DNA from 4 places in the Neomoorella humiferrea genome. Region 3 is predicted to be linked to each of the others. Evidence: riboswitches for the same ligand, from Rfam matches in the RefSeq annotation. Region 3 holds a riboswitch; each other region holds the start of a gene.
The links. Region 3 has a riboswitch for cyclic di-GMP ahead of MHFGQ_RS08205 (type II secretion system F family protein). Riboswitches for the same ligand answer to the same signal wherever they lie in the genome.
Positions count from the first base shown of each region.

Region 1: it holds a riboswitch for cyclic di-GMP, as region 3 does, so the genes downstream of both, MHFGQ_RS00350 (HD domain-containing phosphohydrolase) here and MHFGQ_RS08205 (type II secretion system F family protein) in region 3, are expected to answer to the same signal.
Region 2: it holds a riboswitch for cyclic di-GMP, as region 3 does, so the genes downstream of both, MHFGQ_RS09585 (methyl-accepting chemotaxis protein) here and MHFGQ_RS08205 (type II secretion system F family protein) in region 3, are expected to answer to the same signal.
Region 4: it holds a riboswitch for cyclic di-GMP, as region 3 does, so the genes downstream of both, MHFGQ_RS02580 (hypothetical protein) here and MHFGQ_RS08205 (type II secretion system F family protein) in region 3, are expected to answer to the same signal.

Region 1 is NZ_CP136419.1:56,059-61,873, reverse strand. Features, by position in the region: gene MHFGQ_RS00365 (PP2C family protein-serine/threonine phosphatase) at 1-326, opposite strand, end outside; gene MHFGQ_RS00360 (STAS domain-containing protein) at 327-656, opposite strand; gene MHFGQ_RS00355 (ATP-binding protein) at 682-1,947, opposite strand; gene MHFGQ_RS00350 (HD domain-containing phosphohydrolase) at 1,968-2,747, opposite strand; cyclic di-GMP riboswitch class I at 2,863-2,950, opposite strand; gene MHFGQ_RS00345 (ferritin-like domain-containing protein) at 3,616-3,804, opposite strand; gene MHFGQ_RS00340 (4Fe-4S dicluster domain-containing protein) at 3,849-4,127, opposite strand; gene MHFGQ_RS00335 (FAD-dependent oxidoreductase) at 4,127-5,425, opposite strand; gene MHFGQ_RS00330 (electron transfer flavoprotein subunit alpha/FixB family protein) at 5,445-5,815, opposite strand, start outside.
Region 2 is NZ_CP136419.1:1,838,304-1,844,118, reverse strand. Features, by position in the region: gene thrS (threonine--tRNA ligase) at 1-1,171, shown strand, start outside; gene MHFGQ_RS09590 (hypothetical protein) at 1,244-1,387, opposite strand; cyclic di-GMP riboswitch class I at 2,106-2,192, shown strand; gene MHFGQ_RS09585 (methyl-accepting chemotaxis protein) at 2,366-4,294, shown strand; gene MHFGQ_RS09580 (chemotaxis protein CheW) at 4,325-4,546, shown strand; gene MHFGQ_RS09575 (HD domain-containing protein) at 4,601-5,713, shown strand; gene MHFGQ_RS09570 (HD domain-containing protein) at 5,710-5,815, opposite strand, start outside.
Region 3 is NZ_CP136419.1:1,575,531-1,581,345, reverse strand. Features, by position in the region: gene aroB (3-dehydroquinate synthase) at 1-382, shown strand, start outside; gene MHFGQ_RS08215 (GspE/PulE family protein) at 446-2,098, shown strand; gene MHFGQ_RS08210 (type IV pilus twitching motility protein PilT) at 2,266-3,285, shown strand; cyclic di-GMP riboswitch class I at 3,341-3,424, shown strand; gene MHFGQ_RS08205 (type II secretion system F family protein) at 3,480-4,688, shown strand; gene MHFGQ_RS08200 (prepilin-type N-terminal cleavage/methylation domain-containing protein) at 4,933-5,490, shown strand; gene MHFGQ_RS08195 (type II secretion system protein) at 5,795-5,815, shown strand, end outside.
Region 4 is NZ_CP136419.1:512,579-518,393, forward strand. Features, by position in the region: gene garR (2-hydroxy-3-oxopropionate reductase) at 1-575, shown strand, start outside; gene MHFGQ_RS02575 (FadR/GntR family transcriptional regulator) at 707-1,444, shown strand; cyclic di-GMP riboswitch class I at 1,649-1,735, shown strand; gene MHFGQ_RS02580 (hypothetical protein) at 1,849-2,055, shown strand; tRNA gene MHFGQ_RS02585 (tRNA-Gly) at 2,112-2,186, shown strand; gene tig (trigger factor) at 2,333-3,667, shown strand; gene clpP (ATP-dependent Clp endopeptidase proteolytic subunit ClpP) at 3,695-4,294, shown strand; gene clpX (ATP-dependent Clp protease ATP-binding subunit ClpX) at 4,316-5,578, shown strand; gene lonB (ATP-dependent protease LonB) at 5,677-5,815, shown strand, end outside.

The sequences.
Region 1 (5,815 bases), 1.2 Mb from region 3:
TCATAAGAAATAAGGCACAGGGTGGCAAAGGAACCGGCGCGATGCAGCCGCTTTCCTCCGATTGCAGCCAGCTGATTTATGATTTCCAATAGGGACAGATCTTTCCTGGTACAGGCATGTAAGATTGTACAAAGCTCCTTCATCTGCCCGGCGGCACGCATACCTTTGCCCATTACATCTCCGATAGCAACAATAAGTTGGTCTTCACCCAGGGGAATAAAATCAAAAAAGTCGCCGCCTTCCAGGTCTGCTGGAATACTACACCCGGCACCCTGTATACCGGCATGTATTATTTGTTTCCCCTTGCCACCGGTATCCAGGGACATTTAATATTCACCCCCGGTTACCTTGCTCTGATCGCTACAATCTAAAAGTTCTTCCATACCTACGAGCCGGAAAACTTCGGCAATCTCCGGACAGGGGTTAATAACCCGTACCTCACCCCCCTTCATTGACCACCGGCGCTGTATTTCTAATAAACCCCTGAGACCTGTAGAATCTATAAAGGATACCCCTGCCAGGTTTATTTCCAATTGCCGCTCTCCTTCCTGCACTTCTGCTGCTTGCTCCAGCTTGGCCAGTGTTTCCATGTCTAACTCCCCTTTAAGGTTTAAACAGCGCCCATTATCGCCCTTGGTCACAGTGATTGCCAGCATAATATCGCTCCTTCTCTTTCTTTACTTAAGAAGCTGGAGAACAGATTTCTTTATCTTCACCTGCTGATTGATGGAAATCCAGAACCAGGGTGGTTCCCCTGGAACCGGTAGTTAGATAAACTTTATCAGCATAATAAAGCATTAAAGTAAACCCGCAACCAAGAGAATTTTGGGTGGAGTAATGTCGCATTAAAGCCGCTTTGGGTAAATCTTTTATCTTAATTCCCTGGCCCTGGTCTTGAATAATTATCCGGATGGTCGCATCCGTCTGCCGGACCACCCATTCACCACCCGTAGCATGTTTTAAGGTATTGGTCAAAGCCTCCGTTAAAGATAAAGCCATGCCGTGCGCACGGGCGCTAAAAGCCGCGGGTAACAGACTGCATAACTTGTTGCGAGCCAAAGCTATGTCAGCAGCCTTGTTAACTACTCCCCTTGCCAGTTCCTTCCCCTGGGATAATACAGCTACCATTTCTTCTGAAGTCAAAAGCTGCAGGCGCCCATTGGTGACGGCAGCCACGGCTTCCCGGTAGGCCACCATCTCCTGGCGGCGCATCTGCCTTTCCTTTTCAATAATTTCGGTAAGATCAAAGGCCACCAGGCCCCCTGCCCGGGAGTCAAGGGGTATCCCGTGCAGGTCATAAATCCTTTTACCGTCTTCACTTACTATTACTTCCCGGCAATGGGTTCCCCGGTCTATTGCCTGGCGCATTAAATTTTCTATTGCCGGCAGGGGCAGTTCCAGGTCAGCCTGTCCTGTCAGATGGCGAAACCGCCCCTTTTCGTAACGCATCACCTTGCCCAACCGCATGGCGTTAAAAATCTCCGAGCTTTCTAACTCGGCACGCAGTCGTTCTTTAACCAGCTCCTGTAAATGGGCGGGAACTAATTGGGATACTTGCTCAATGAAGTCCCCGGTGCTATCCGTCAGCAAACGGTATTCTTCATTACCCAGGCGGCTGGCTGTTTCCTCACCCCGGTAAACAGCTAAAATGTCAAAAAGGTGGATGTTGCCCTTGCCCCTGGTGGGTACCCCTGCAACATCCAGGCTGAGATGCTGCTGTAAATAAATTCGATATTGACCGGGAACGGGAGCTTGGGTTTCCAGGCCCAGTTCCATGGTATTCAATACGAGGATACGGCCAGCATAACGTTTACCATCGGCGGCAACCAGGCTAATGCCTATGGGCACCGGTGGCTTCCGGCGTAAAGGGCCGGGACTCATGAAATAATCGCAATCGACGCAAGAACGATTTGGGGTCTTGCGGGTACACTGGCTACACTCCTGCACACCTGCCCCCCTCCACTGCTCTAGTTTTTAGTCAGGTTTAAAAATTCTCTTTCTCCCATAAAGAGAGGTTTTTCCTTTCTTTTCCCTTCTTGTAACTTATAAATGCTTAACACCAACTTGTCCAACCAGTGACTTTGGGCAATTATTAAAGGATGGGTAAGATCGCCGTAAATCTTAATTAACCTCGCGAGCCATTCTTTTTCTACTTCGATTTGCCTGGCAAGGGTGCGGGGTTCCTGGTAGGTTGCCGGTTCGTAGGTGGCCTTTTGCCTTAAGACGGTTAATATGTCCGGGTCAAATTGCAATCCTTTCCCGCTATGTATTTCCATCAGGGCTTCACTAATTGCAATCGCCTTACGATATGGGCGCGACGCCGTCATGGCATCCAAAGCGTCGGCGATGGTTACTATCCTGGCCAGCAGGGGGATCTGTTCATATTTAAGGCCGGCATAACCGTTTCCATTCCACCATTCATGATGGTAGCGAATAACTGCTACCACCTCATCGTTGCCCCCTCTTTGTTCCACCCAGTCGGCCCCATAGTCGGTATGCTTTTTCATCTGCCCCCATTCTGCCTCTGTCAGTGGCCCCGGTTTCGTCAATATCTCCAAACTTACATGCATTTTGCCGGCATCATGCAAGAGGGCACCCGTTAACACGTCCTGGCAATGACGGGCTTCTATTCCCAGCTCCATGGCTATCCTTAAGGCAAAGTTGGCCACCGCAGCTGAGTGTAAGTACAGGGCCGGCCAGTACCGGCGAATCTCTAGTAAAATTTTGGTAACCATATCCCTTTGCATAAACCCGCCCCCCGCCTTCCTTCCATCTAGAAATAGCAAAGGCAGCCACGAGCAATTTGCCTGGCTGCCCTTTAAACCCTTTAAAAGTTAAGGAAAAATTAAAAACCGACTTTAAAGTGGCAGCCTGGCAGTCATACCAACATAGTGGCTACAGACCCATGGCTTTGCGTCCCACCCTTTCGAGTGGTTTGCCCTTAAACACTTTAATTTATTTGCTTTAAGAGATAGATATCTCTTAGGGAACCCTGGGAGCGAGGGAGAAGGAACGGTGACGGTAGTCCAATCACCCCCGGATATTTCTCCCAAAAAATTACATGGAAATTTTCGTTCCTGGAGGTGTTATGGAAGGTAACAGTGGAGAGGTTGGAAGGAATGTTATTGGCAATAATTTTAAGGGGGCTAATAGAGGGGAGATCTTTTTCCAAATATTTACAATCAAGGCATATAATCCCCCCCCCCCCCCCCCCATTGGCTATTTTTGTTTTTTATGTTAATTTCTGTTATACACTTTGCCAGCACAGAAATTATCCTCCAATCAGTTGCTATAATATTTTTTATTCGACCTCGCTCAACAAATTCCTTCTCTTAGGAAAAAGTAATGTCAATTTACCCCTGCCGCAAATTGCTAGTTATCTTACCTTCTGAGTGCCCAGGGCCTTCTCCAGGTCAAGAATATGTTCCTGCTCCACTACGGCAATTTTCCTGATGACCTGGGCGACGTCGTACAATTTTAAGGCTTCCAGTTGTTCAATACGCTGCAGTTAACGGTTCGGGGCGTCATACTCGACCCCCAGTCCTGGCGCAACATTTCGACGTCATTGAGGGAGATTTTGATTTCCTGCACCTGGACCGTCGGGATGCCGCCAAGTTACTGGATTTTGTCACTCAGCTTTACGGCATGTTCGTGTTCATCCCGGGCATGCTGAAGCCCTTCATCAATAATGGCCACATACTGGGGAGCGGTAAGCATGCTGGCGTGCTGGATATACTGGATCATGGCTGCATATTCCCAGGACAGGTCCAGGTTGAGGAGCTTGATGATCTGCTCGATGGTCACGGGAACACTTCTATAGTTTTCCTAGCAAAGCTGCCCATGAAAGTTTATCCATATTTATAAAGGATGCCGAAGCCGCCGCGGGGATAACGCCAGTCGATGTTATCATGGGCACAGCCATAGCGGCAGGTGCCGCATTCCACACAACCCTCGTAGGCCGTTTCGATCCTCTCCTCCCTGTCATTCCAAACATATACCCGGGCCGGACAAATAAAGGTGCATGGCTTGCCTTCACAGTGACGGCAAACTTCCCGGTCTTTGATCCTTAAGTGAGGGTGTTTATCCGTCTGGTAGCGGTTGAGGAAAAGTTTATCTTCCAGGCGCATCATCCCATCACCTTCCAGAGGCGGTAAAGGTCCCCGGCCAGTTGTATACGGCTGCGTTCGGCCGTAATTTCCCTCCAAATGCGCTTCTGCTTTTCCCGCTTGGGTACATTGTCGACGGTCAAGAACTCCCTGGCCGCCCGGGAAAGGAGTTGGGGGTAAAGGATGAAAAAGTGGGGATTTTGGTCAAAGAAAAAGGGAGCATCTTGATACTTTTTTAGATCTTGCAAGACAAAGCTCTCCTCCAGCATATCTCGGTAGCGCGCTAGGGTGGCCGCGCTGTAGTCGCCCTTTTCCCGGGCGGCCAGGACGGCCTGCGCCGCCAGCAATCCGGAAGTCATGGCAAGATTCGACCCCTCGCGGTGGATGCCGTTGACCAGCATGGCGGCGTCGCCGACCACCAGAACGCCGTTACCATAGAGCCTGGGAATGGCCCGGTAGCCGCCTTCAGGAATCAGGTGGGCCTGGTATTCCCTAATCTCGCCGCCGCTCAACAACCGCCGGATCATGGGATGACTTTTTAAGTGCTCCAGGAGATCGTTGGGGTTTAAACGCCGCCGGATGAGGCTCGAAAGGAGAACACCCACCCCTACGGATAGGGAGTCTTTGTTGGTATAGATAAAGGCCGTGCCCATCATGCCCTTGGTGGCGTCTCCCAAAAGTTCGATGGTACAACCCTGGCCTTCTTCCAGGTTAAAGCGGTCTTCAATCTTTTCCCGGGGCAGAGCAATGATTTCTTTCACGGCTACAGCCAGCTGGTTGGTATTGGTGCCGTCTTTTTTCAGGCCTGCTTTTTGGGTTAAAAGGGAGTTGGCGCCTTCGGCGATTATTACCACATCGGCACGGACGTCACCTTCGGCCCGTCCCGTCTTCACCCCTACGACGCGGTCCTTCTCCCAGAGGAGGTCCTCGACAACGGTTTCATTGATCAAGAGGGCCCCGGCCGCCACAGCCTGTGCCGCCAGCCAGCGGTCGAAGCGGGCCCTTAAAACGGTAAAGGCGTTGTACGGCTCGGCGCCAAAGACAGTATTTTTATACCCCAGGGTCAGGGCCGCGTCATCAGTCAGCAACCACAAGCGCTGTTCAACCACCGGCCGCTCTAGGGGCGCCTCACGGTAAAACCCGGGAACCACCGCTTCGGTGGGGTGGCGGTAAAGGACCCCGCCCATAACGTTCTTGCTTCCCGGATGCTCGCCGCGTTCGAAAATAACTACCTCCACCCCGGCCCGGGCCAGGACAATGGCCGCCGCCAGGCCCGCGGGCCCGGCTCCGACTACGACTGCCTCAAACCTTAAAGCCATAATCTTGCCCCCTGCACACTTAATATGAACCGGAACCTTCCGCCCCGGGGGCTCTACCCGGCCCCGGTGCCGGATCCAGACGAAGACGAAATTCCGCCGTTAAAGCCGGAACTACTTCCCGGAAATCGCCGACGATGCCATAGGTGGCAATTTTAAAAATGGGGGCATCAGGGTCATTGTTAACGGCCACGATGACATCGGCGCCCTGCATACCCACCAGGTGCTGGATGGCCCCGGAAATGCCGATGGCAAAATAAATCTTCGGGCGCACCGTGACTCCCGTCTGTCCTACCTGATACTCCGGAGGCAGCCACCCGGCTTCTACCGCCGCCCTGGACGCAGCCAGGGTGCCGCCCAGGACACCTGCCAGTTCTTCCAGAAGGGCAAAAT
Region 2 (5,815 bases), 260 kb from region 3:
GTTGGGGGCTATGCTTGGCCTTTTCAGCCTCCAGGAAGAAGGGCCGGGTTTTCCCTTTTTCCATCCCAAGGGCATGATTATTCGCAACGAGCTGGAACAGTTCTGGCGGGAAGAGCACCGCAAAGCCGGCTACCTGGAGATCCGCACGCCCATAATCTTGAACCGTTCCCTGTGGGAGCAGTCGGGCCACTGGGATCACTACCGAGAAAATATGTATTTCACCAAGATAGACGAGGCCGATTACGCCATCAAACCCATGAACTGCCCGGGAGCCATTCTGGTCTATAAATCAGAGCAGCACAGCTATCGCGACCTGCCTTTGCGCCTGGCCGAGCTGGGGCTGGTGCACCGTCATGAAAAATCCGGCGTCCTCCACGGCCTCATGCGAGTACGGGCTTTTACCCAGGACGACGCCCACATCTTTATGCTGCCCCACCAGATAACGGCAGAGATCCAGGGCGTCATCGACCTGGTGGATCGTTTCTACAGCCTCTTTGGCTTTAAGTATCACGTCGAGCTCTCCACCCGGCCGGACAATGCCATGGGTTCGGATGAGATCTGGGAAACGGCTACCTCGGCTTTGCGCCAGGCCCTGGAGGCAAGGGGCATGGCCTATGTGGTCAATGAAGGAGACGGAGCCTTCTACGGCCCCAAAATCGATTTCCACCTGGAGGATTCCCTGGGCCGGACCTGGCAGTGCGGCACCATCCAGCTAGATTTCCTCATGCCGGAAAAATTCGACCTTCATTATATCGGCGAAGACGGCCAGAAACACCGGCCGGTAATGATTCACCGGGTCGTATTCGGCAGTATAGAGCGGTTCATCGGCATTTTAATCGAGCATTACGGCGGAGCCTTTCCCGTGTGGCTGGCTCCGGTACAGGTGCGGGTGCTGCCCATCACCGACCGTCATAATGAATATGCCTATAAGGTGAAAGAAGAACTGGTGCGGGCTGGCATCCGGGCCGACGTCAACGACCGCAACGACAAAATCGGCTACAAGATCCGCACCGCGCAGCTGGAACAAATCCCTTACATGCTGGTGGTGGGGGATAAGGAAGCAGCCGAAGGTACCGTATCTGTCCGGGAACGCCGCGCCGGGGATACGGGCAGTGTGCCGCTGCGTACCTTTATTGACAGGGTAACAGGGGAGATTCAAAGACGAGAATAAAACTTTCGCTAAAACAAGCCCACCTGGCAAGGAAGCCGGGCGGGCTTCTATGTAGGGCGGCTTAAATAAGTTTCACTTTGAATGCAACGACTGCTTCATGGATTTTATGAAATGCACCAGGGCCTTTATGGTCGACGGCTGTATTTCTGCTAATTCATTTATCAGCTCGCCGATCTCCGGGCGCAGATTGACAATAGTTGCCGCTTTGTTGCCCATATCTTCCATAAGAAGGTTAAGCTCGGCCTCATCCATAAGAAAAGAAGATAAGCAACGTGGAGTCGGAACGTTTTACCTGCCATAATTAACTTTGCGTTGTTGTAGTTTTTTGGGAGGATTTTGGAAAAAAAACGCGAATATATAATTACACCTAAGGAATTTGGAAGGAGATTGTTAAAATGGCAAAATATAGAAATGGGGGGGGGGGGGGTATATAATTCCCAAACCTCCCTATTATTGGAAACAAATCCTCTCTCCATCCTCTTTCTATTTTACCTTCTTTCCCTCTGTCTCGCCCGCGGTAAAATCATTCTTTTTTTTCCATAATTCCCCTAAATCAACATTAAACTCACTTTCCCTGCGTATCTTATGCTCAAGGGCAAACCATGTCGAAAGACATTGGCGCAGAGCCTTAAGCCCCTTTCATGGGTTTTATCGCCAGGCTGCAGCAGGTTTTTTGCCGGCCAGCCTTCAAAGTTACGAAGAATTAACAGCCCAGATTAAGGAGGGCAAAGTGTTGGCACTCACCTAGCTGCCTTTACAGGAAGAAGCTGGCGATAGTGGATCTTTTGAAGAAAAATAGCAGATTGCTTTCCCGATAAGCGATAACGCCAAATGTTTAAAGGGCGGTTAAATTGGAACTACCCTGAAGACTTATAATTGGCAAAAACTAACTACACCCGATCACCCCTGATACTAAGCAAATTGTTAAATAAGTCAACGTTAAGGGCAAACCCGTTAAAAGACGGGGTCGCAAAGCCATGGGCCTAAGGCTTGTATAAGCTATGGTTGCCAGGTTGCCGGTGGACCTTCGAGGAGATAAAGTGAATTGTATAGGCTCGTAGAGGGAACAGGTAACCTGTTCCCTTTATTTTTTGCTAGACGAAAATTATTTCCTCTAGTCACTATCGTATCCAAACAATGTTTGGTTAAAATGGTTAAACAAATACCGAAAACATTAAGGAGAAGTTTGTAATCATGGCAATTAATGCCTCTAAAACATTGGAGCCTTTACCTTCTGCCAACCGAGGAATATACGGCGAGACTCGCAAGGGTGAACCGGACAAAGAAAGCGATAAGAAAGAAATGGAGGCACGGACTTTTGCAAAGCTGCAACAGATTGCCGAGCGGATAGCCAGCGCGGCGGAAAAACTTTCTGCCGGCGTGGAGGAAGCCTCCAGCGCGGTAGAAGAACTACGAACTGCCATGGAACAAATAGCCAGCGGAGCCCAGAAAGCGAGCGGCGCTACCCAACAGTCCTTGTCCGCTATCCAAGCTATCGGCGAAGCTGCCAAGCTTTCGGTGCAGCAAGCGCGGGAATCCTTGAACCGGTGTGAAGCCATAAAGAATCTGGTGAGCCGCATGATTGACGATATTGAGGTTTTGATCCAAGGGGTAGACGCCAGCGCAGCCAGGAACGAGGAGTCGGCCAGGGTCGTAGCAAAACTGGAAGAAGAGGCGTCCAAGATTGACGAGATCGTCCGGACCGTAGTAAGGATAGCCGACCAGACAAACCTTCTAGCCCTGAACGCTGCAATTGAGGCGGCGCGGGCTGGGGAGCACGGCCGCGGGTTTGCTGTAGTGGCGGACGAAGTAAGAACCTTGGCAGAGACTTCCGAGAAAGCGGCCAGCGACATACGGAAGATAGTAGACAGTGTGCAGGAAGACGTGCGCACGGTGGCTGAAGCCATCAACAAGGCAGCTGAGGTAGCCAGGGGCGAGGCGGAAAAAGGTAAGACTATCACGGAAGAGCTTAAGAAGATTACTACTTCTGTAGCCAAAGTAGTGGAAGGAGCTGCTAGGATTGAGCAGCTGGTCACGGAAGTAGAAAAAGCGGTAGCCGAGTTCCAGAAAGGTAGCGAACAGATAGCTGCGACTGCTGAGGAGCAGGCCAGCGCCACTGAGCAGGCCTTGCAGGGGGTTGAGCAACAGGCCCGGGCACTAGAGGAGATAAGCAATAACAGTAATAATTTAGCCGATCTGGCTGATGAACTCAAGCACTCGACTGATGTGGTCAAATCGGCCGAGGGCCTGGCGGCAGCGGCGGAGGAACTATCCTCGGCCATTGAGGAGGCCAGCCGTTCGGCAGAAGAGATTAACGCCGCCCTAAATCAAATAGCGAAATCGGCAGAGCAACAGGCATCGGCTTCTGAGGAATTCTCCGCCGCCATCAAGCAGATCGAAAAATCGATGGGAGTAATTGCGAAGGAGGCCGATGAGTCTAAATCTGCAGTACAGGAACTTAGTGACTTGCTGGCTGAGAACAAAGTCAGGGTAAATGAGTTGATTAAAGGGATCAAGCAGGCGGCAGCCACCAACCTTGAGAACGTACACAAGGTTAACCAGCTAGAGTGGAACGCCCGCATGATCGATAAGATAGTAGACACCATAGAGAGCGTAAGCATCCAGACCAACATGCTGGCGGTAAGCGGCGTTATAGAGTCAGCCCGGGCCGGCGAGTACGGTAAGGGGTTCGCGGTAGTAGCTTCAGACATCCGGAACCTTGCCCAGGAGAGTGCCCGCAACGCCGAGCAGATCAAGGAAATGGTAAAGGGCATTCAAGAGCAAGTGATGAACGTACAGTGGGACATTACTACTATTGGGGATGTAATTCAAAAGGAAGCGGAAAAAGCCCAAAAAACAACGGCCGACCTTGACCTTATTGAAACCGATATGCGGGTGGTCGTTGAGGGGGTGGAAATGGTTAAAAAGCAGGCAGATGAAAGCCTCCTAAGGGTAGAAAAGGCAGCCAGAGGAGTAGAGCAGATAAGTACGGCTGCCCAGGAAGCCAGTAAAGCGGCAGAAGAAGCAGCCGCCGCCAGCCGCCAGCAAGCAGAAGGCATGAAAGAGCTTGCCCAGGCTATCGAGGAAATTGCAGCTCTGGCGGACGAGCTCCAGCAGGGCTAAAGAAATCGGAGTGAACGAGGAGGAAGGTATATGGCAATAGCCGGGGCAACGGTTGCAAGCCTTGACCAGTACGTGGTCTTTCGTCTGGGACAGAAAAGCTACGGCATAGCGATAGAGTACCTCCAGGAGATCATTCGTGTTCCATACGTGGTGAAGGTGCCCCTGACGCCCCCGTACATGCGGGGGCTCGCCAACCTCAGGGGCAACATTCTTCCGAGTATTAAGCGGCTGAATTTAAAGCGGGGAGCTTAAGGTAAGCCCCTTAATAGTTTACTCGACGTTTTCAAGGAGGAATTATAGAGGAACATGCTTACTTCGGATTCCCGTGAAATACCATCTATTGCGGAAGGTGCCAGCATCGCAGAAGCCATAAAAAAGATGCTTGAAAATGATAGTTTTGTATTGCAGGTAATCAATAATGCGGAAGAACCTGTAGGGTGGCTGCACGGTCTGGACATTCTGCGAACCTTTGTGAAGGAACCCGGCATGAATAGGATAATGGAAAGTGGCATAAGGGTATTCATAAAACCTATTGCCGAGGACGACTACCTGGAAGAAGAAGCAGGGCTTTCAGCTATATGTTTATGGGCGGAAAAGAGGGAGCACAACCCACCTTATTTCCTCACCAGGAAGGGGAAATCGGGCATCTTTACAACGTATGGGCTGTTGCGGGTAGCCCTGGAAGAACGCGACCGGGAAAGGGAACTGCGAAAAGAATCAAAAGTCCAGCTTGCAACGCTGCGCCATTCCCAGGAAGAACTTGAAATGGCCCTGGGCAACCTTATTGTCGATCCCGAAGTTGTGGCCCGGCTTAAATCCATACCGGAATACCGGGACGAGTACGACTCGGCAACCGGCAAAATAAAGATTACCGGCATTATAAAGGAAGGGGTTTACCGCCACGTCATCAATATTCTTCGGTTGTTGACGGAATTGTTTATGAAAGGGCTGAAGGCTGTCGACGGCATTTCAAGGGAAATATTAGTACAAACCTCTATCTATCACGATGTTGGTAAAGTCCAGCCCCATCTAGAGGTCGGCGATATGGTCGACCCTAAAGAAGCCTTCGAGCCGGGGCAGTACCACGCTTTCCGCAGCGCCTCTTTGGCCCGCAAGGTTTACCAACTGGAGCGGAGCATAGTTTATCTTATTCAATATCATCACCATCCCGACGGTGAACTGCCGTCCGATTTTCCTCGGGGCCTTTTACCCATGCATAGGCTCTTCCGCCTGCTGGATGGGCTTTCGGCGGGGATCACCAGGCGGGGCTCCAGGATAAGCCTGGCGGTAAGGGGAGCGATCGTCCAGGTGAGGGAAGAAAGCGCCCATCCGATTTATAACCGTTGCCTGGAACTCGATCTTCATTCCGGCCGTGTAGAAGTGAAGCCCCTGGAGCAGCGAGTGGAAACGAACTATTAATCTAAAGGTTTAACGACCTTTCTGCCGGAATACAGGTCCAGCTCCAGATGTTGGTTGTAGAGGGGAAAGGAGCTTTCTTCCCTAACGCTAATAAGGGTGCCG
Region 3 (5,815 bases):
AGTTTCCCGGGATGAGCGGGAAAGTGGGTTGCGGGCTATTTTAAATTTTGGCCACACCATCGGTCATGCCGTAGAAGCCGTAACAGGATTTGCCGCCTACCGTCACGGTGAAGCCGTGGCCATGGGGATGGTAGCTGCCGCCCGCCTGGCCGTCCGGCGGGGAATGTTTTCGGAAGAGGAAACCAACCGCCTGGTGCGGTTGCTGCAGCGGGCGGGCCTGCCGGTTGATTTGCCGGCCGTCGAACCTGCTGCTTTCCAGGCGGCCCTGGGCCATGATAAAAAAGTCCGCCAGGGCCAGCTGCGCATGGTCCTGCCGGAACGGCTGGGCAGGGTGCAGGTTACCCCGGTTAGTTTAGAGGAGATTATGGCGGTTATTTGCTGAGGAATTTCCGGAGGTTAGCCACCCTCGCCTGCTAAAGAATGAATGTTGCGGGAGGGGAGCAAGATGGATACCCGGCGGCGGTTGGGGGATCTTTTAATTGCGGCCGGGATGATCACCCCGGCCCAGCTAGAGGAGGCCTTGCGGGAACAAAAGCGTACCGGCGAACGCCTGGGAAGGGTACTGGTGCGGCTGGGTTTCATCACCGAAGAGAGCATCCTGGAAGTCCTGGAATTTCAGCTGGGCATTCCCAAAGTCGTCTTGGCCGACTACCACCTGGACCCGGAGGTGGTGCGTCTGGTGCCGGAGGGCTTGGCGCGGCGCTACCAGGCCATTCCCATTCGCCTGGACGGTAACCGTCTCCTGGTAGCCATGGCCGACCCCTTGAACCTGCTGGCCCTGGACGACCTGCGCCTGGCTACCGGCAAGGAGATCATGCCGGCTATAGCTGCTGAAAGGGAAATTGAAGAGGCTTTGAGCAGGTTCTGGCAGAAGGAAACTGCTGCCAGCATGAGCGAGGCGGCCGCCGCTGCCCTGGAAGCTCCCGGTGCCGGCGGTACCGAAGGGGCACCGGCTGTACGGCTGGTTAACAGCTTTATCCAGCAGGCAATCCAGATGCGGGCCAGCGATATCCACATCGAACCCCAGGAGGGGGAGGTGCGCGTACGCCTGCGGGTGGATGGCCTGCTGCGGGAGTTAACCCGCCTGCCCCTGGGGGTTCTAAGCAGCCTGATCTCCAGGATCAAGATCATGGCGGGCATGGATATTGCCGAAAAGCGCCTTCCCCAGGACGGTCGATTTCAGTTTACCCTGGGTAAACGCAACGTCGACCTGCGGGTTTCCAGCCTGCCCACAGTTTACGGGGAAAAGATCGTTCTGCGCTTGCTGGACCAGGAGGCCATGCTCCTCTCCCTGGACGACCTGGGATTTTTGCCGGCCATAAAAGAACGCTTTGAGAATCTCATCCACAGTTCCTACGGCATGCTCCTCATTACCGGTCCCACTGGTAGCGGTAAGACGACGACCCTCTATGCCACCCTTAACATTTTAAGCTCGCCGGAAAAAAACATCATTACCATTGAAGACCCGGTAGAATACCTGCTGCCCGGCATCAACCAGGTGCGGGTCAATCCCAAGGCAGGCTTGACCTTTGCCTCCGGGCTGCGGTCTATCCTGCGCCAGGATCCCGATATCATTATGGTAGGAGAAATTCGCGACCGGGAAACGGCAGACATCGCCGTCCGGGCGGCGACCACCGGCCATCTGGTGTTCAGCACCCTTCATACCAATGACGCTGCCGGGGCCGTCACCCGCCTCTTAGATATGGGCGTTGAACCTTACCTGGTCAACTCTTCCCTTATCGGCGTAGTGGCCCAGCGGCTGGTACGCCGGCTCTGCCCCCACTGCCGGGAGATTTACCGGCCCGAACCGGGGTCTTTGGAAAAGACCTGGCTGCCAGCAGTAGAAGAACTCTGGCGGGGTCGGGGTTGCCAGCGCTGCAGCTTTACCGGTTATGCCGGCCGGACGGCCATCCAGGAGGTACTGGTGATGAATGAAGAACTCCGCAGCCTGGTGACCGCCAAGGCACCGGCCATGACTCTGAAAGAGGCGGCCGTAGCTGCCGGTATGGTGCCTTTAATCGAGGACGGCTTGGAAAAAGTCCGCCAGGGAATTACCACGGTAAGTGAAGTCCTGCGTGTTTCCCTGGGCGGTTTGTAAAGACCAGACTGTACTGTCCCGGGTGGCATATACTTCCATTGATCTTGAATTCATAGTCCTGCCCTTTGCAGTTAGCCCGGCACCATACGTTGTTTATTAACATTGGTAGCAGTTGGCTATTAAAAATCCTTGCGTTTGTTATCCTGGCTTTATCCGGGAGGATTAAAATGTTCGACATTGAAACCATCCTACGGGCGGCGGCTGCCGCCGGGGCCTCCGATGTCCATCTCTCTGTTGGCCTGCCGCCGGTTTTCCGGGTCCACGGCGAACTCCAGGTTCAGCGCCAGTGGGAGCCCCTTGATGCCGGGATGACGGCCGCCCTGGTACGGCCTATGGTGGGCGAGAGGTGGGAGGTATTGCAAGAGCGGGGAGAAATAGACCTGGCTTACTCCCTGCCCGGCGTAAGCCGTTTCCGGGTCAATGTCTTTCACCAGCGGGGGAGCGTTAGCGCAGCCATCCGCCTTATACCCAGGGAAATACCCAGCCTGGAAACCCTGGGATTACCGCCGGTGGTGGCCGAGCTGGCGGAACGACAGCACGGCCTGGTCCTGGTGACGGGGCCGACGGGTAGCGGCAAGTCCACCACCCTGGCGGCCATGGTGGATAAAATCAACCGGGAACGCAGCTGCCATATTATTACCCTGGAAGACCCCATCGAATACCTGCACCAGCACCGCCGTAGCATCGTCAACCAGCGGGAAGTGGGTTCAGATACCCGTTCCTTTGCCAGTGCCCTGCGGGCCGCCCTGCGTCAGGACCCGGATGTTATCCTGGTCGGCGAGATGCGCGATCTGGAGACCATTGCCACGGCCATCACGGCCGCGGAAACGGGCCACCTGGTCCTGGCGACTTTACATACCAGCAGTGCCATCCAGAGCGTGGACCGGATCATTGACGTTTTCCCGCCCCACCAGCAGGGACAGGTCCGTATCCAGCTGGCTGACACCCTGGAAGGGGTTATCACCCAGCAGCTTTTACCGCGGGCCGATAGGAAGGGTCGGGTCGCCGCCGTGGAAGTGCTGATTGCTACCCCGGCTGTCAAGAATCTGATCCGCGAGGGTAAAACCCACCAGATTGTTTCCAGCATGCAGACGGGAGCCCGCTACGGCATGCAGACCATGGACATGGCTCTGCGGCAGCTGGTCACCAGAGGGGTAATAACGGATAGAGAATTAAACAATGGTTAACGGAGCCAGGATTAGCAGGAACTTGCCTTTTTATGACGAATTAATGTCCATATATCCTCGTTCAAGGCAAACCTGGCGAAAGCCAGGGGCGCAAAGCTACGGGCCTGTAGACGCTGTCCATGGCCGCCGGGCTGCCGGGGAAGAGTTCTATCTTTCCCTGTTGCCGGTGGCTATTTATATTTTGGAGGGAAAGCATGAATTTTGCCTACCGGGGAAGGGATGCCAGGGGGAATGCAGTTAGCGGGACAATTGAAGCGGAAAGCCAGGAACTGGCCATCAGGGAACTGCGCCGGCAAGGGATTTTTATTACTTACTGCCGGCCGGCAGTTGTAACCCCAGCGAGGGACTGGCGGCGCCTTCTCCGGCGTCCGGTATCCCGTCGCGACCTGGCCCTCTTCAGCCGCCAGCTGGCGACCATGCTGGGGGCTGGCCTGCCGATTGTGACGGCCTTGCATATTTTACAGCGACAGGCAGAAAATCCTTCTCTGCGAGAAAGTATCGGTATGCTTCTCCAGGACCTGGAGTCCGGGGAGGCCTTTTATCGGGCCCTGGAACGGCAGCCCCGGGTCTTCCCGCCTATTTTCATTCACACCGTAGAGGCCGGTGAACTGGGTGGGGCCCTGGACGAGACCCTGGAGCGCCTGGCCGGGCACCTGGAACGGGAACATGAGGTAGAGGAAAAGGTCAAGTCAGCCCTGACCTACCCGGCGATAGTCAGCATGGTTGCCCTGCTGGTAGTTATTTTTCTCCTGACTTATGTCCTGCCTTCCTTCCAGGTCATGTTGAACAGCTTGCAGGTGCCCTTGCCCTGGCCGACGCGCCTGGTTATGGGGCTAAGTGAAGGGTTACGGCGCTTGTGGCCTTTTCTGGTCCTTTTCCTGGCCGGCGCCAGTTACGGGTTTTACCGCTGGCAGCAAAGGCCAGCGGGGCGCTACCAGGTCGACCGTTTGTTCCTTCGTTTACCAATTTTCGGTCCCCTGCATCATAAGGCGGTTCTATCTCGTTTCAGCCGTACCCTGGGTACCCTCCTGCACAGCGGTGTACCGGTCCTGCTGGCCCTGGAAATAGTGCGGCGTACGGTGGGCAATGCTGTGGTGGCTGGCGCGGTGGAGCGGGCGGCAGAAAGCGTTCGCGATGGGCAGAGCCTGGCGACTCCACTGGAAGCGAGCGGCGTCTTCCCTCCCATGGTGGTGGAGATGATTACGGTAGGCGAGGAAACTGGGGCCCTGGATGCCATGCTAGAACGAGTGGCGACTCTTTATGAGCAGGAGTTGGAGGCGGTCGTGGCCCGCCTGGCCTCACTCATAGAACCAATCCTGATTGTCGGGCTTGGTGGCATTGTGGGGGTGATCGTAATTTCGGTCTTTCTGCCCTACTTTCAGATGCTGGGCGGCATAAGGTAGAGGCGCGGGGGTATCTTTTTTCTCGTTTTGCCGGTGGCTATCCTAGCAGCCTGCCCTCATGACAATGCCCTGGCCGGCGGTTCAATGTCGAGGAGTGCCAGGATAACTCTGCATCCTGCCGCGTTTGAGATCGGGGATAATAATGCGGGTAAGAGGGGGGTGATTTACTTGTAGGTTTCCCCGGCGGGCTGGCAGCAGGAAAGCAAAAAGCGCAGGCAAAAAAATCAAGGAGGTTGATTTATTTATGTGGCAGAGACTGAAAAAGGCGCGGGACCAGCGGGGTTTCACCCTTGTCGAGCTTCTGGTGGTCATCGCCATCATCGGCATCCTGGCCGCCATCATCGCACCCAACGCCTTCAAGGCCATCGAAAAGGGCAAGGTGGCGGCGGCGGAAGCGGATTATAAGGCGATTAAGGCAGCGGTGCTGAATGCGTATACAGATACCGGGACTTGGCCGCCGTCGTCAACAGATTGGGGTGTAGATCCTGGCCTTGTGGACAAAAATAAGTGGAGTGGGGGTGCCCCGTCTACATGGAACGGCCCCTACCTGGAAAGGTGGAAGGACAAGAACCCTTGGGGCGGAAAATACTATTACGGACAGGGTGCTCCTCCTGACGGCAGCTGGAGTTGGGGAACAACAGCTAGGTGGCTTCAGTTGGAAAATGTGCCAGGTGTTAAAAGTGACGGTACCCTTCAAGATGGCAGCTCTGCAATGATTTTACAACAAGACCTTGGTACAGATGTTGTAAAAGCAAAATCAGGTAGCACTGTCCTTTACATTTTGATTTCGAAAGACGAGTAAGGTTTCTTTAATAAAGAAAACAGACGGGGTTTTTAGCAAGACAGCAGGAGTTCTGGCCTTAACGGCCCAGAAAGAGCGGCAGCCTCGGTGTGATACGGTGCCGGGGCTGCCGCAGCACCCTGTGCAACATTAGTGGCGCGGGTGGTATGACTTAAGAAGGTTGGCGGTAGTAGCCAGCTGGTTACCGTGATGTCGAAGCCGACTCTGGTATACGCGAATGGCGCAAATGATAGGAGCAAGACTTTTGGTTTGCAGTTGCTGCGCTGTCGGCGGTCCGCGTGTTTTGGTGGAGGAAGGTGGGCAAGTGAATGTGGGCTTAACCTGT
Region 4 (5,815 bases), 1.1 Mb from region 3:
CCGGAAAGCTGGCCGAAAAGGGCGTGCGTATGCTTGATGCGCCTGTAAGCGGCGGCGAACCCAAGGCCATCGACGGCACCCTCTCGATAATGGTGGGTGGCAGGCAGGAAGACTTTGATGAATGCTACGATATTTTAAAGGCCATGGGTTCTTCCGTGGTCCGCACGGGTGAAATTGGCGCCGGCAATGTTACCAAGCTGGCCAACCAGATTATTGTCGCCCTGAACATCGCTGCCATGTCCGAGGCCCTGGTTTTGGCCACCAAAGCCGGAGTCGACCCGGAGCTGGTGTACCAGGCCATCCGCGGCGGTCTGGCCGGGAGCACGGTGTTGGATGCCAAAGCGCCCCTGGTGCTGGCCGGTCAGTTCAAACCCGGTTTCCGCATCAATTTACACATTAAAGACCTGGCCAATGCCCTGTCGGCCGGCCATGAGGCGGGCGTGCCCCTGCCCTTGACGGCTGTTGTTATGGAAATACTCCAGGCCTTAAAGGTTGACGGGCTGGGGGATGCCGACCACGGGGCCATCATTCGTTTCTACGAAAAGCTGGCCCAGGTGGAGGTCAGAAAGAAATAGGGAAAATCAAGTCGCCGTGCGAGGTCCGGGCCGGATTTATGAAGGCCTGGACCTCGCTTTAAAAGAGATAAAAACGATTGGGCGGCAGCTATGGGAATTTATTTACAGTCAGGTACAGGTGCGTGATGTTTATGAAAGAAAGGCTAGTCATCAGGAAAAAGAAAATGTATGAAGAAGTGGTGGAGCGTATTCTTCAGCTTATAAAATCAGGCGAATATAAGGTTGGCGATCGCCTGCCGCCCGTACAAGAGCTGAGTGAAATGTTCGGCGTGGGCACCCCTACATTAAGGGAGGGGCTTTCCGTCCTCTCTTCGAGCGGTATCCTGGAGATCAGGCACGGCAACGGGATTTACATCAAGCGTTTTCCCCTGGAGGCCGAGGACGTTCTCGCCCAGATAAATGAAGTGGAGTACGAACAGCTCCTTTCCTGGGTGGAGTTTCGCCGGGCCCTGGAAGCTGAAGCCGCTGCCCTGGCGGCCGAGAGGCGTGACGAGGCAGATCTTGAGGCCATTGAGGCGGCGGAAAGAAGACTGGAAGAAGAGATAACACGGGGAGAAATCACCATCGAACCCGACTATCAGTTCCACAACACTATAGCCCTGGCTACCAAAAACCCCATCTTTATTCAAACCGCCAGCACCATCGAGCACATTATCAGGCAGTATTTCCATTTGAGTTTACGCTATGGTAAAACTTTTCCGTGGCATCGCGAACTCGTGGTTACGGAACACCGGAAAATCATAGAAAACATCCGCAATAAAAAACCGCGGGAGGCGCGCAATGCCATGCTGGAGCATCTTAACAACGTGGCCGGCCGGGCCAAGCTCCTGGAGAGCATGGCAAAGGGCGAAAAATTAGATAAAAGCTAGATTGCCGGGCATATATTTTAATGTATTTTTAAAGTGACGTTAATACAATTATAACTCCTGCATGTTAATATACAGGTGAGCAAAGCCCTCTGACCTCCTTTTTAAATATAAATTTCCTACCACACCCGGAATTAGCCGGGTTGTTTTTTTATTTTGCAGGAAAAAAGGTATTGATGTCGAATAGCGTAATAAAAAGTAAAATGTTACCGCTAAAGGCAAACCCCACCGAAAGGGGGGGACGCAAAGCCATGGGTCTAAGGCTTTTTAAGCTATGATCGCCAGGCTGCCGGTACCTTGATGCTGATTTTTTATTAAGCATTGAGTTTCAGGGCGGCCTTAAGTTTTCGCGCCGCCCTTAATTTTTTAGTAGCATTGGGGCCCGCTCACAGGAAGGGGATTACCGGATGTCATGCAGGGAAAGGCTTATAAACCTGGAAGTATTGGAAGCCCTTTTGGACGATTACCTGTCTCGTAAAAGTGTGTCAGCGCCGTATAAACGCTTTCTTTTGCGGATGATTGAGGGTCAGGTGGAAATCCTCGTCCATAATCTTTTACAAAAGGTTGATGATACAATAATGCATAACTACAAAAATTGGCGGCAGAAAGCTTGACAGGACCGGTGCTATCTGCTAAGATAACGCTACGGAAAGGGAGTACCTTATTACGGGCGGAAGTAGCTCAGTGGTAGAGCATCGCCTTGCCAAGGCGAGGGTCGCGGGTTCAAATCCCGTCTTCCGCTCCATATTTTTCGCTGAGGGCCTCGGCACGGGTATTAACCTGTCCGAGGTGTTATTCTAAATGCTGCTTTTTAAGGATGCGGCAGGAAAAGGTAATGGCAACGGCGAAATATGCTAAACGTAGTAGGGATCAGGGAGGAGCAGTTAAGTAATGAAGGCAACCGTCGAGAAGCTGGATAAAAATCAGGTACTTCTGGAAGTAGAAGTGGAAGCCCCCAGGGTACAAAAGGCCATAGATCAAGCCTATCGCCGCCTGGTAAAGCGGGTAAACATACCGGGGTTCCGTAAAGGAAAGGCGCCGCGTTTTATCCTCGAGCGTTATATAGGCAAAGAGCCCATCTATGACGAAGCGGTGGAAATTGTCGTGCCGCCGGCTTATGAAGAAGCCCTGGCCGAACACAGCCTGGAACCCATCGACCGGCCGGAAGTAGAAATAGTCAAGGTAGAAGAGGGCGAGCCTTTAATCTTTAAGGCAAAGGTCGAGGTAAAACCTGAAGTCCAGCTGGGACCCTATAAGGGGGTTGAAGTAGAAAAACCCGAGGTTCGGGTCGGCGAAGAAGACGTCGACGCCTACCTTAAAAGCATGCAGGAACGGTATGCCACCCTGAAAAACATCGAAGACGAACCCGCAGCGGTAGGTGACATCGTCGTTATCGATTTTAAAGGTACGGTAGATGGAGAACCCCATCCCGGCCTGGAGGGCAGCAATTTTACCCTCGAATTAGGCTCGGGCACACTGGTCCCCGGCTTTGAAGAACAGCTAGTAGGTGCCAGGGTGAATGAAGAACGTACCATAAACATTACCTTTCCGTCCGACTACCATCAAAAGGATCTGGCAGGCAAGGAAGCCGTCTTTCAGGTTACCGTACGGGGAATTAAGCGAAAAGAGCTGGCGCCCTTAGACGATGAGTTCGCCAAAGACGTGAGCGAGTGCGAAACCTTAGACGAACTGCGCCAGGATATCCGCCGTCGGTTGGAGGAAAGACGGCGCCAGGAAATCGATGCCGCCGTCAGGCAGGCGGTGGTGGCCAAGGTCGTAGATGCGGCAACAGTAGATCTCCCGGAGGTTATGGTCAGACGACGCATCGCTGCTCGCATCCGCGAACTGGAGCGCAACTTACAGATCAGAAAAATAACTCTAGATGAGTTCTTAAAAGAAAACGGGAAGAATATGGAAGATCTAGATAAAGAATTCCGGCCCGGAGCGGAACGGGAAGTAAAGACGGAGCTGGTTTTGGAGGCCATAGCAAAAGCGGAAAATATTGAGGCCACTGAAGAAGAGGTGGTGGCGGAAATCGACAAAATGGCACGCGCCTTCCGGCAGGATCCCGAAGAAGTCCGGAAAAATTTGGGCGACTTGTCTTTCCTGAAATACGATATAATGATCAAAAAGACCATTGATTTTCTGGTGGAAAACAGCGTGGCCGTTCCGCCCCGGGAAGGCGGAGTAGAGGAGAAGGGAGAAACTGCTGCTGCAGGGGAGTAACATTTTCCTATGGAGGTGGGATAAGGAGTGTCTATCCTGGTACCGGTTGTCGTTGAGCAGACGAACAGGGGCGAGCGGGCCTACGATATTTACTCCCGCTTGCTAAAAGACCGTATCATTTTTTTGGGCAGCGCCATAGATGATCATGTGGCCAACCTGGTGATTGCCCAGATGCTTTTCCTGGAAGCGGAGGATCCCGATAAAGATATCCACCTATATATCAACAGCCCCGGTGGCTCCATTTCTGCAGGGATGGCCATCTTTGACACCATGCAGTATATCCGGCCCGATGTATCTACCATTTGCGTCGGCCTGGCGGCCAGCATGGGTGCCTTTCTTTTAGCGGCCGGCGCCAAGGGCAAACGTTTCGCCCTGCCCCACAGCGAGATCATGATTCACCAGCCCATGGGCGGCACCCAGGGCCAGGCCGTAGATATCGAGATCCACGCCAAGCGTATCCTGGCCATCCGGGATACTTTAAACCGTATTTTGAGCGACATTACCGGTAAACCCGTGGAACAGATTGCCAGGGACACCGACCGCGATCATTTTATGACGCCCCTGGAAGCCAAAGAGTACGGTTTAATCGACGAGGTGATCACCAAGCGCGAGTTGCCCCGTAAATAGGGACGGCGAGGTGAACTAAACATGTATAAATATACCGACGATAAGGGCCAGCTGAAGTGTTCCTTCTGCGGGAAACTTCAGGACCAGGTTAAAAAACTGGTCGCCGGCCCCGGCGTCTATATCTGCGACGAGTGTATAGAACTGTGTAACGAGATAATCGAGGAAGAACTGAACGAGGATCTCAACCTGGAGATGGGTGAGCTGCCTAAACCCAAAGAGATCAGGGAAATCCTCGATCAATATGTCATCGGCCAGGATAAGGCCAAAAAGGCCCTGTCCGTGGCAGTATACAACCACTATAAGCGCATCAACCTCGGTGCCAGGATGGATGACGTTGAGCTCCAGAAGAGCAACATCATCATGCTTGGCCCCACCGGCAGCGGTAAAACCCTGCTGGCCCAGACCCTGGCGAAGATACTCAATGTACCCTTCGCCATTGCCGACGCCACCTCCCTTACGGAAGCCGGCTATGTGGGTGAGGACGTAGAAAACATCCTGCTAAAGCTCATCCAGGCGGCCGATTATGACGTGGAGAAGGCGGAAAAGGGTATCGTCTATATCGACGAGATCGATAAAATCGCCCGCAAGTCGGAAAACCCGTCCATTACCAGGGACGTATCTGGCGAAGGTGTTCAGCAGGCCCTCTTGAAGATTCTGGAGGGGACCATTGCCAGCGTACCTCCCCAGGGAGGGCGCAAGCATCCCCATCAGGAATTCATCCAGCTGGATACCACCAACATCCTCTTCATCTGCGGCGGCGCCTTCGACGGCCTGGATAAAATCATCAGGAACCGCATCTCCCAGAAGACCATGGGCTTTGGCGCCGAAATCCAGGGTAAGAAGGACGTGCAGGTGGGCGACATTTTAAAACAGGTCCAGCCCGTAGACCTGTTGAAGTACGGTTTAATCCCCGAGTTTATCGGGCGGCTGCCGGTCATCGTCACCCTGGACGCCCTTGATGAGGACGCCCTAGTCCGGGTGCTTACGGAACCCCGCAATGCCCTGGTCAAACAGTATCAGAAGCTGTTCGAGATGGACGGCGTAACCCTAGAGTTCAAAGAAGACGCCATCAGGGCCATAGCCAAAGAAGCTTTGAAGCGGGAGACCGGTGCCCGGGGCTTAAGGGCCATACTGGAAGAAATAATGCTGGATGTAATGTACGAGATACCTTCCCGCAGCAACGTCACCAAATGTATCATCACAAAAGACGTAGTCCTGCGCAAGGAAGAACCTCTGCTGCTAACGACGGTGGATCGCAAAAAGAAAAAAGAAGAAACGGCCTAAAAGGAAAGGCGGTGGCACGTGCCACCGCCTTTTTGGATAAAATTTTCCTTTCCGGATAAACTTTAAGTTATCGAGGTATCCGGAAAGGAGTTTTAGCGATGTTTGAATGGGGACAAGGCATGGGAGGAGTCCTGGGTTTCGTCCAGGTATTTTTCGCCGTGGTGATCGGCCTTTACTTCTGGAACCTTTTGCGCAACCAGCAGGGCAACAGGGTGGCAGTGGAAAAAGAATCCCGTA